DNA from 2 places in the Neorhizobium sp. AL 9.2.2 genome. Region 2 is predicted to be linked to the other one. Evidence: riboswitches for the same ligand, from Rfam matches in the RefSeq annotation. Region 2 holds a riboswitch; the other holds the start of a gene.
What was found. A riboswitch is a leader RNA that binds a small molecule or an ion and turns the genes downstream of it on or off. The one in region 2 is predicted to bind cobalamin.
Positions count from the first base shown of each region.

Region 1: it holds a riboswitch for cobalamin, as region 2 does, so the genes downstream of both, G6K99_RS08480 (ABC transporter substrate-binding protein) here and G6K99_RS17040 (CbtB-domain containing protein) in region 2, are expected to answer to the same signal.

Region 1 covers NZ_JAALXU010000003.1:363,473-367,886, reverse strand. The annotation lists gene G6K99_RS08485 (iron chelate uptake ABC transporter family permease subunit) at 1-502, opposite strand, end outside; gene G6K99_RS08480 (ABC transporter substrate-binding protein) at 584-1,591, opposite strand; cobalamin riboswitch at 1,721-1,916, opposite strand; gene ftsZ (cell division protein FtsZ) at 2,210-3,205, shown strand; gene G6K99_RS08470 (FAD-dependent oxidoreductase) at 3,280-4,414, opposite strand, start outside.
Region 2 covers NZ_JAALXU010000008.1:21,649-26,062, forward strand. The annotation lists gene G6K99_RS17025 (cobyric acid synthase) at 1-1,134, opposite strand, end outside; gene cobO (cob(I)yrinic acid a,c-diamide adenosyltransferase) at 1,138-1,752, opposite strand; gene G6K99_RS17035 (CbtA family protein) at 1,749-2,519, opposite strand; gene G6K99_RS17040 (CbtB-domain containing protein) at 2,534-2,710, opposite strand; cobalamin riboswitch at 2,747-2,948, opposite strand; cobalamin riboswitch at 3,007-3,233, shown strand; gene G6K99_RS17045 (DUF1636 family protein) at 3,335-3,763, shown strand; gene cobW (cobalamin biosynthesis protein CobW) at 3,760-4,414, shown strand, end outside.

The sequences.
Region 1 (4,414 bases), on a different contig from region 2:
ATTGCGAGGCGGCAACGCCGGCCAGAATGGTCCGGTCCGCCGTCTGGCGTCCGCTCGACAGCATCACCACGAAGACAAAGGCGATCAGCGCGCCGACAAAGGCTCCGGCGGAAAGCGAGATCGCGCCCGCGCCAAACCCGAGCAGCATGACGCTGACCGCACCGGTCGATGCTCCAGCCGAAATGCCGAGAACATAGGGTTCGGCCAGCGAGTTCCGCAGCAGCGACTGCAGGATCGCCCCCGACAGCGCCAGCCCGGCGCCGCAAAATGCCGCGACAAGTGAGCGCGACAGGCGATAATCCCAGATCACCGCTTCCTGAATGCGCGGCAAGGCCACGGCCGTAAAGCCGAGCCGGTTCGTCACCGCCGCAATCGTCGTCTCCATGGGAATGGTCATCTCACCGATCGCCACCCCGGCAACGATGGCGACGAGAAGCGCTGAGAGCACCAGGAACACGCCTGCGGCACCCAGCGCCCAGCGTCCGATACGGGATCGCGTCACTTGGGGCGCCTGGGCAGGTCGGGCAAATTCGGCTCATCGACGATGGCGGAAACAGGGAAAGATATCATCTCCCGCCGCACCCTAATTCGCAAGGCCGAAGGACTGGATGCCCCGGGCGAGCGTCTCGATGCCCTCGATCGTGCGGATCGTCGGGTTCATCGACTGGGCGTCCATCATCACGAAACGCTTCTTTCTCACCGCATCCAGCTGGCGGACGACGGGATCAGTCTCGAGAAACTTGATCTTCACGGCAGGATCATCCGCGGCATAGCGGCGACGGTCCATGGTGGCGACGACGATGACGGAGGGGTTGGCCTCAGCAATCGTTTCCCAGCCGACCAGCGGCCATTCTTCTTCCGTCGTCACCACATTGCGGGCGCCGATCGTCTCAAGGATATAAGCCGGTGCGCTGTTCTTGCCGGCTATAAAGGCATCGCCCTTGGTTTCCTTGCTGGAATACCAGAAGACGATCGGCAGGTTCTTTAGCTCAACGCCCTTGATCGATGCGACGGCTGCGGCTTCGCGCTGTTTCAGGTCTGCGATGAGGGCGGCACCCTTGTCCTCGACATCGAAGATCTTCGAAAGCTCGGTAATCTCGCGGTAGATCAGGTCCATCTTGAACAGTTCGTTGCGAACGCCGTCCCCGCCATCGACATTGGTCTTGGCGACGCAATCGGCGGGCGAGACGTAGGTGTTGATGCCGAGATCGGAAAACTGCTCACGCTTGCCGACGGATCCCATCGGCCCGACATGCCACTCGAACTCGGCAGCGACCAGATCCGGTTCGAGACTAACGACCGATTCAAAGCTTGGGTCGTTGTCGGCAAGCCGTTTGATCTTCGCATCCACCCCGGCATAGGGCGAAAGCACCGGCCCGACCCAGACCGCGGTGCCCGCCACCTTGTCGGCCAACCCGAGCGAATAAAGCACTTCGGTCATGCCCTGACCGATCGAAACGATCTTCTGGGGCGCGTTCTCGAACGTGACGGAGCGACCGCAATTCTCGATCGTCAGCGGGTAGCTGGTCGGTGCGGCAAAGGCGAATGTGGGAAGTGCCGCAACTAAGGCGGCGATAAGCCCTGATTTCATGTCCTGTCCTTTAATGATCGGAAAAAAGGGCAGGACGACCTGAAGCCGCATCGCGGCTCGACGTCAAAATGGCGCACGAGCGCATTGCTTGCGTCATAATCATCTCCCTGCCGGAACCCCTCGTCCGGTGTTGGTTGTCCATGCCACGGCAGGTCTCCTGACTTGCGGCTCGAACGCCTTCCATCGCCTTCCCGATCGGATGATCAGTGGTATCGATGGCTGGCTCGCCGCTTACAGTTGCGAGGGCAGTCGCGGACTTGGCCCGAAAGCCTCACCGCATTCCCTTTTCATCTGCGATTGCAGAACCGTAGCGCCCCAACTGATAGGGAACACGCCGGTGCTTGTCCAGAGCGATCCCCGCGCGATCTCTGCCGTTGCCGAGTGTAATAGTATAACATACCAATTTACGCAACGGTCTATTTTGGATTGGTCACGACCTTCGTGAGGCGCTCAATTCAGGGATGCTGTACATTAAATTGCGATGACATCGCCCTCACCCTACTCCTGCCTCTTTGGCCTGACAGCGCTCTGGTCTATGACCTTGCGGACAGATAGCCTGCGGGGCGATTCGCCGTCCTTCTGGTATGGGACGACCGGAAGGAGCTGAAGGAGACGAAGATGACGGATATTAAGAGCGGCTTGACCGAATTGAAACCGCAGATAACCGTGATCGGTGTCGGAGGCGGTGGCGGTAACGCGATCAACAACATGATCACGGAAAATCTCCACGGCGTGGAATTCATCGCCGCCAATACGGATGCCCAGGTTCTGGCGACATCCAAGGCGTCGCGCCGCATCCAGCTGGGTGCTCAGGTGACCGAAGGTCTCGGTGCTGGCTCGCTGCCGGATATCGGCCGCGCGGCCGCCGAAGAATCGATCGACGAAATCATGGATCATCTCGCCGGATCGCATATGTGCTTCGTCACGGCCGGCATGGGCGGCGGAACCGGAACCGGCGCTGCGCCAGCGATTGCACGCGCGGCACGCTCTGCCGGCATCCTGACGGTCGCGGTTGTCACAAAACCCTTCTCGTTCGAAGGACACCGCCGCATGAAGACGGCCAACGAGGGTATCGAAGCCCTGCGTGAAGCCGCCGATACGGTCATCGTCATTCCGAACCAGAACCTGTTTCGCATTGCCGACGCCAAGACCAGCTTTGCCGACGCGTTCATGATCGCGGACCGCGTGCTGTTTTCGGGCGTCAGCTGCATCACCGACCTGATTGTCAAGGAAGGCCTGATCAACCTCGACTTCGCCGACGTGAAATCGGTGATGAAGGGCATGGGTCGTGCGATGATGGGAACCGGCGAAGCATCCGGCGATGGCCGCGCGCTGATCGCCGCCGAAGCTGCAATCGCCAATCCGCTGCTCGACGACATCTCGATGAAGGGCGCCAAGGGCGTGCTCATCTCGATCTCAGGCGGTACCGACATGACACTGTTCGAAGTCGATGAAGCTGCGAGCCGCATCCGTGACGAAGTCGAAGCCGAGGCCGACATCGTCGTCGGCGCGATCTTCGACAAGAACCTCGACGGCAAGTTCCGCGTGTCGGTCGTCGCAACTGGCCTCAACGGCAACCAGCAGGGGTCTTCATCCCCGACTGCGCAGTACTAAGACCAGTCTCAGCCAATAAAAAAACGCTCCGTGGACATCCGCGGAGCGTTTTTTGTTTGTCGGATCCGAAGAAATCAGCTTCTCGGCTTGAGGTTCTCAGGATCGTAGAGCGGCTTGTAACCAACCGCTGCGACTTCCACCGGGAACGCCTCGTTGAAATAATCCACCGTCAGTTTCCGGCCGACCTGGCAATGCGACCAAGGCAGATAGGCGAGCGCGATATTCTTGCCGATGGTCGGGCCGTAGGCGATCGAGGTCGTATAGGAACGCCGTCCAAGGTCGTCGATTAGAACCTCGCCCGTGTCAGGATCCATCACCGGCAGCGAGCCGACCGGATAGCGGGCGACACCGGACGCATCGACATTGTCGGTCATCAAGAGCGTGCAGAGCATCGCCGGCTGATGGTCGCGGGCCTTGTATTCGAGATGCTTCGCCTTGCCGCAAAAATGGGCTTCCTTGACCTTTGGACGGGCAAGATCCGCTTCGATCAGGTTGTACTGGGTCAGGAGATCGCCGTTCTGCAGGCGCAGGCTCTTTTCCATGCGGCGTGAGTTGGCATAGGTCTCGACGCCGAAGGCCATCACGCCGGTGGCGCGCAGCGCGTCCCAGACGGCAACGCCGTCTTCGTATTTCATATGCAGTTCCCAGCCCTGCTCGCCCACATAGGAGATGCGGAATGCCGTGACATGCTTGCCGGCGATCTCGATAGGCTTGATCGCGGCGAAGGCGAAGTTCTCGACATTAAGACCATCGGGGTCGGCCACGACCTTCTTCAGCGTCTCGCGCGCGTTCGGGCCCCAGATGCCGATGGTGATGAACTGTTCCGAGACATCGGTGATGGTGACGTCGAGGCCACGATCCTGCGCGACACGCTTCATGTAGAGCAGGTCCCGCGGGCCGGCATCGGCGCCGTTGACGAGACGGCCGCGGTCAGCCAGACGGAAGACGGTGAAATCTGCCCGCACCATGCCCTCGTCGTCGAGGAAGTGGGTGTAGATACCCTTGCCGATATTGCCGTCGCCACCGATCTTGGCCGCACACAGCCATTCGAGCAGCTCGACATGGTCGGGCCCCTCGATATCGACCATGTGGAAATGCGAGAGGTTGACGATGCCGCAATCCTCGCTCATCGCCAGATGCTCGGCATTCGACACGCGCCAGAAGTGGCGGCTGTCCCACTCGTTTTCGCGCGTCGGAACCCGGTCGCCG
Region 2 (4,414 bases):
CGCCTCCAGCCGCTTCGACGCCGACAGAACGGTTTCGACATCGAGAAGCCCCAGCCCCTCCGCCGAACCGGGAGGACCTTCCGATCCCTCTGGATCCGATATCCGTCTGCCGAGCATCTGATACCCGCCGCAGAGGCCGAGCACCCGCCCGCCGCGCCTGTAATGAGCTGCGATATCGGTATCGAAGCCCGCTTCCCGGAGCGCCGCCAGATCGGTGATCGTCGCCTTCGAGCCGACCAGCAGCACGAGATCGCAGTCTCCAGGGATAGCCTCGCCGCGCCTGACACGGATGAGCTCGACATCCGGCTCCGCTTCCAGCGGATCGAGATCATCAAAATTGGAAATATGCGGCAGGATCGGCACTGCGATACGCATCTTCGCGCCGGGCTTGCGCGCAAACGACTGGGTCAGGCCGAGCGCATCTTCTGCCGGCAGGAGAGCCGCATCGGCGAAATGCGGCAAGAGGCCGATCGATTGCCAGCCGGTAAACGCACCGATTATCCGCATGCCCTCGGCAAACAATGCCGGATCGCCGCGAAAGCGGTTGACGATAAAGCCGTGGATCATGGCCGCGTCGTCGTCATCGATGACGAGTTTCGTGCCGGCGAGGCTGGCAATCACGCCGCCCCGGTCGATATCGCCGATCAGAACCACCGGCACATCGGCAGCGCAGGCAAAACCCATATTGGCAATGTCGTTCTGGCGAAGGTTGATTTCGGACGCGCTGCCAGCCCCTTCGACCAGAACCAGGTCCGCCCTGGCTTTCAGGATCTCGAAGCTCTCAAGCACCCGCGAAAGCAGCCTCGGCTTCAGAAGCTGGTATTCGGCCGCCTTGGCATTGCCCTCGACCCTGCCCTGCACCACCACCTGGGCGCCGACCTCGCTCTGGGGCTTCAACAGAACCGGGTTCATATGGACGCTGAGCGGCACGCTGGCCGCCCTCGCCTGCAGGGCTTGCGCCCGGCCGATCTCGCCGCCATCGGCAGTGACCGCAGCATTGTTGGACATGTTCTGCGGCTTGAAGGGCAGGACACTCAAGCCACGCAGCGTGAAGACGCGGGCAAGCCCGGCAACGACCAGCGACTTGCCCACATCCGAGCCTGTCCCCTGAAACATGAGAGCGCGCGCCACCACCCGTCAGAACTCGATGCCGGCCTGGGCTTTGACGCCGGCCTTGAAGTGATGCTTGACGAGCGTCATCTCGGTCACCAGATCCGCCGCCTCGATCAGAGCCGGTTTTGCATTACGGCCGGTGACGACCACGTGCAGATCCGCCCGGCGCGCCTGTAACTGGGCAACGACCGTTTCGAGATCGAGATAATCGTAACGCAACGCGATATTGAGTTCGTCGAGAATGACGAGGCCGATCGTTTCATCCGCCATCAGTTCGAGTGCCATGCCCCAGGCCTTCTCGGCAGCGGCGATGTCGCGTTTGAGATCCTGGGTTTCCCAGGTAAAGCCCTCGCCCATCGTGTGCCAGGCAATGCGGTCACCGAACACAGCAAGCGCCGGCTGCTCGCCGGTTGACCATGCGCCCTTGATGAACTGCACGATGCCGACGCGGCGGTTGTGGCCGAGCGTCCGCAAGGCCAGCCCGAAGGCCGCCGTAGACTTGCCCTTGCCGGAGCCGGTATGAACCATGAGGAGCCCCTTCTCGACGGTCTTCTCCGCGACTTCGGCATCCTGAACCGCCTTGCGGTTTTCCATCTTGGCGCGGTGGCGCTGCTCGGTGGTCTGATCGATTTCCTTCAACGGACTGCAAGCTCCTTGGACGTGGTCGAAATTTCCTCACCAGCACGAAAACGCTCGCGAATGACGCCGGAAAGCGCTCCGAGAACGGCCCAGAAGACGAGGTTCGTCGCGTAGACGGCATTGACGAACCGCGCATGCAGGTCGATCGGTACTGCGCTGTCATGGGTCGGCGGCAGCGGTGCACCGATGATGTGCGGCGCAACGAGCAGGACCACCGCGAGCGCTGCAAGAAGGGCGGAGCGGGTATAGGCAAGCAGGCCAAGGGCCAGGGCAGTGCAGACGGCCGTCGCAATCCACCAGATCTGCCGCGGTCCGAGTTCGGCGACGGGCATGCCCGGAAGTTCCGGCGGCAGGCCAAGGCCGGGTGCGAGGCTGACGGTGAGGAAGCCAGCAATGCCGAACATCAATCCGCCGCGCCATCCGCCAAACCCGCCGAGTGCTTCGGCAATGGCGATGGCAACCAGCGCAAAACCGATGGCAGAAAGCGCATTGGCCGCAGCCGTGTAGGCAAAGCGCTCGATCCCGTCAGCCGGCGCCCATGCCTCTTCGGCGGGATCATGCTGAGCGGAAGCCGGCGCTGCAGTGCTGGCTACCGTATTCGGAGCTGTGCCATGGCTATGTCCAGCGCCGTTGCCGCCGGCGTGTTCATAGGTCTCCGCTGCGAGAATAAGCGGCACGACGGAAAAGCTTTGCATCACGGTCATCAGGAGCCCGGACAAAAGCCCTGCGATCACCGCCGTGAGGACGATGTTTCGAAACAGCGACATTTAAGGAATTCCTCTTAGTGGCAGGGAAAGGCCAGCGAGTGGCGCGTATCGTGAGCCGCATTGTGCACAGCCTCGATATGCGAAAAGCCGACAAAGCCGACGATGAACAGGCCGAGTATGGCTGTCATGCCAAGAGGAATGATTTTCGATGCGGAAACGCTGGCTGCACCGGCAGCAGAGTTCGTAACCATGGACGTCGTCTTTCTGCCCTCCACCCGAGGACTTTCACTGTGCCTATCGTCTCCGGCAGGTCTCCTGGCTCGCGGATCGAACGCCTCTGACCCGCCTTCCCGGATGTCTCCAGTGGCATGTTGAGCAGAGACTTTCCGCTTACAGTTGCGGGGGCAGCCGCGGGTTTGACGCCAAGATGTCGTCGCACCGCATTCCCTTCGATGAGCCCTCTCGGGCACCAAAGACGTGATCACTATAGACGGTTTCCCCATACGGGCAATCGCCTTTGCGACATTGACACTGCCCTGCGACAAGGCTTAGGTGACTGCGATACGGTCCCTTGCCGGCAACGGTAGGGGCTAAGAGAGAATGCGGTGCGAGCCCGGGATCATCTTTGAGATCCCATGGTTCAATGCCGCGGCTGCCCCCGCAACTGTAAGCGGCGAGCCATCCTGCCACGAAAGCCACTGGAGAAATCCGGGAAGGCAGGCGGATGGTGACGACCCGCGAGCCAGGAGACCTGCCGTTCGAAAACGTGCCTTTCCGGGCGGGGTGCTCCGGAAAAGCTTCTTTCACTCTGCAGGATAGGCTTGCCTTCCTGTCGTGCACCCCGATGTTATTGACTTGGGCGGTAGTGCGACACGATGGTGATTGACGAACGAAAAGACGAACGCGATGCGTCCGCAGACGGCCTTGCCGGCGAGCCGGATGTGACGATTTTCGTCTGCACCAATTGTCGCGAGGCCTCCGATAGCCAGGCGCGCCCGGGCATCGTCCTGATGGATGCCCTGCGCGAAGCTGCCGCCGGCAAGCCGCTCTCGGTCAAACCCGTCACCTGCCTTGCCAACTGCGAAAAAGGCCCAAGTGCTGCCTTCAACCATCGCTCCGGCTGGTCCTATGTCTTTGGTCATCTGTCGCTCGACACGGTCGAGGACATCTTGATCGGCGCGATGATGCTGTCTGACGACGAGCGCGGTTTACTTCCCCTTCGCGGCCGTCCCATGTGCCTTCGCGGCAAGGGCATGACGGCCCGCATTCCACCATTCCAGCACCACGAGGACCTGCCTTCATGAGCGTTTCATTCGACCGCGTTCCCTGCACCGTCATCACCGGGTTTCTCGGTGCCGGCAAGACGACGCTGATCCGTCACCTGATCGAAAACCTCAAGGGCAAGCGCCTCGCGATCATCGTCAACGAGTTCGGCGATGTCGGCATCGATGGCGACGTGTTGAAGAGCTGCGGCATCGAAAGCTGCCCTGATGATAATATTGTCGAACTTGCCAACGGCTGCATCTGCTGCACCGTCGCCGACGATTTCGTTCCGGCGATCGACCAGATCCTGGCCCGCGAACCGCGCGTCGATCATATCCTGATCGAAACCTCCGGCCTTGCCCTGCCGAAGCCGCTCGTCCAGGCCTTCCAGTGGCCGGATGTGAAGGCCCGCGTCACCGTGGATGCCGTCATTGCCGTGGTGGACGGTCTGGCGCTTGCGCAAGGTCGCGTGGCCGACGATCATGAGGCGCTGGAAGCGCAGCGCAGCCAGGACAGCTCGATCGACCACGACGACCCGGTCGAGGAAGTGTTCGAGGACCAGATCGCCTGCGCCGACATGATCGTGCTGACCAAGACCGACCTTCTCGACCAGGCATCGCTTGCCGCCGCCAAGGGCCGTGTCCAGGCGCATCTGCCGCGCGCGGTCAAGATCGTGCCCGCCGCAAACGGCG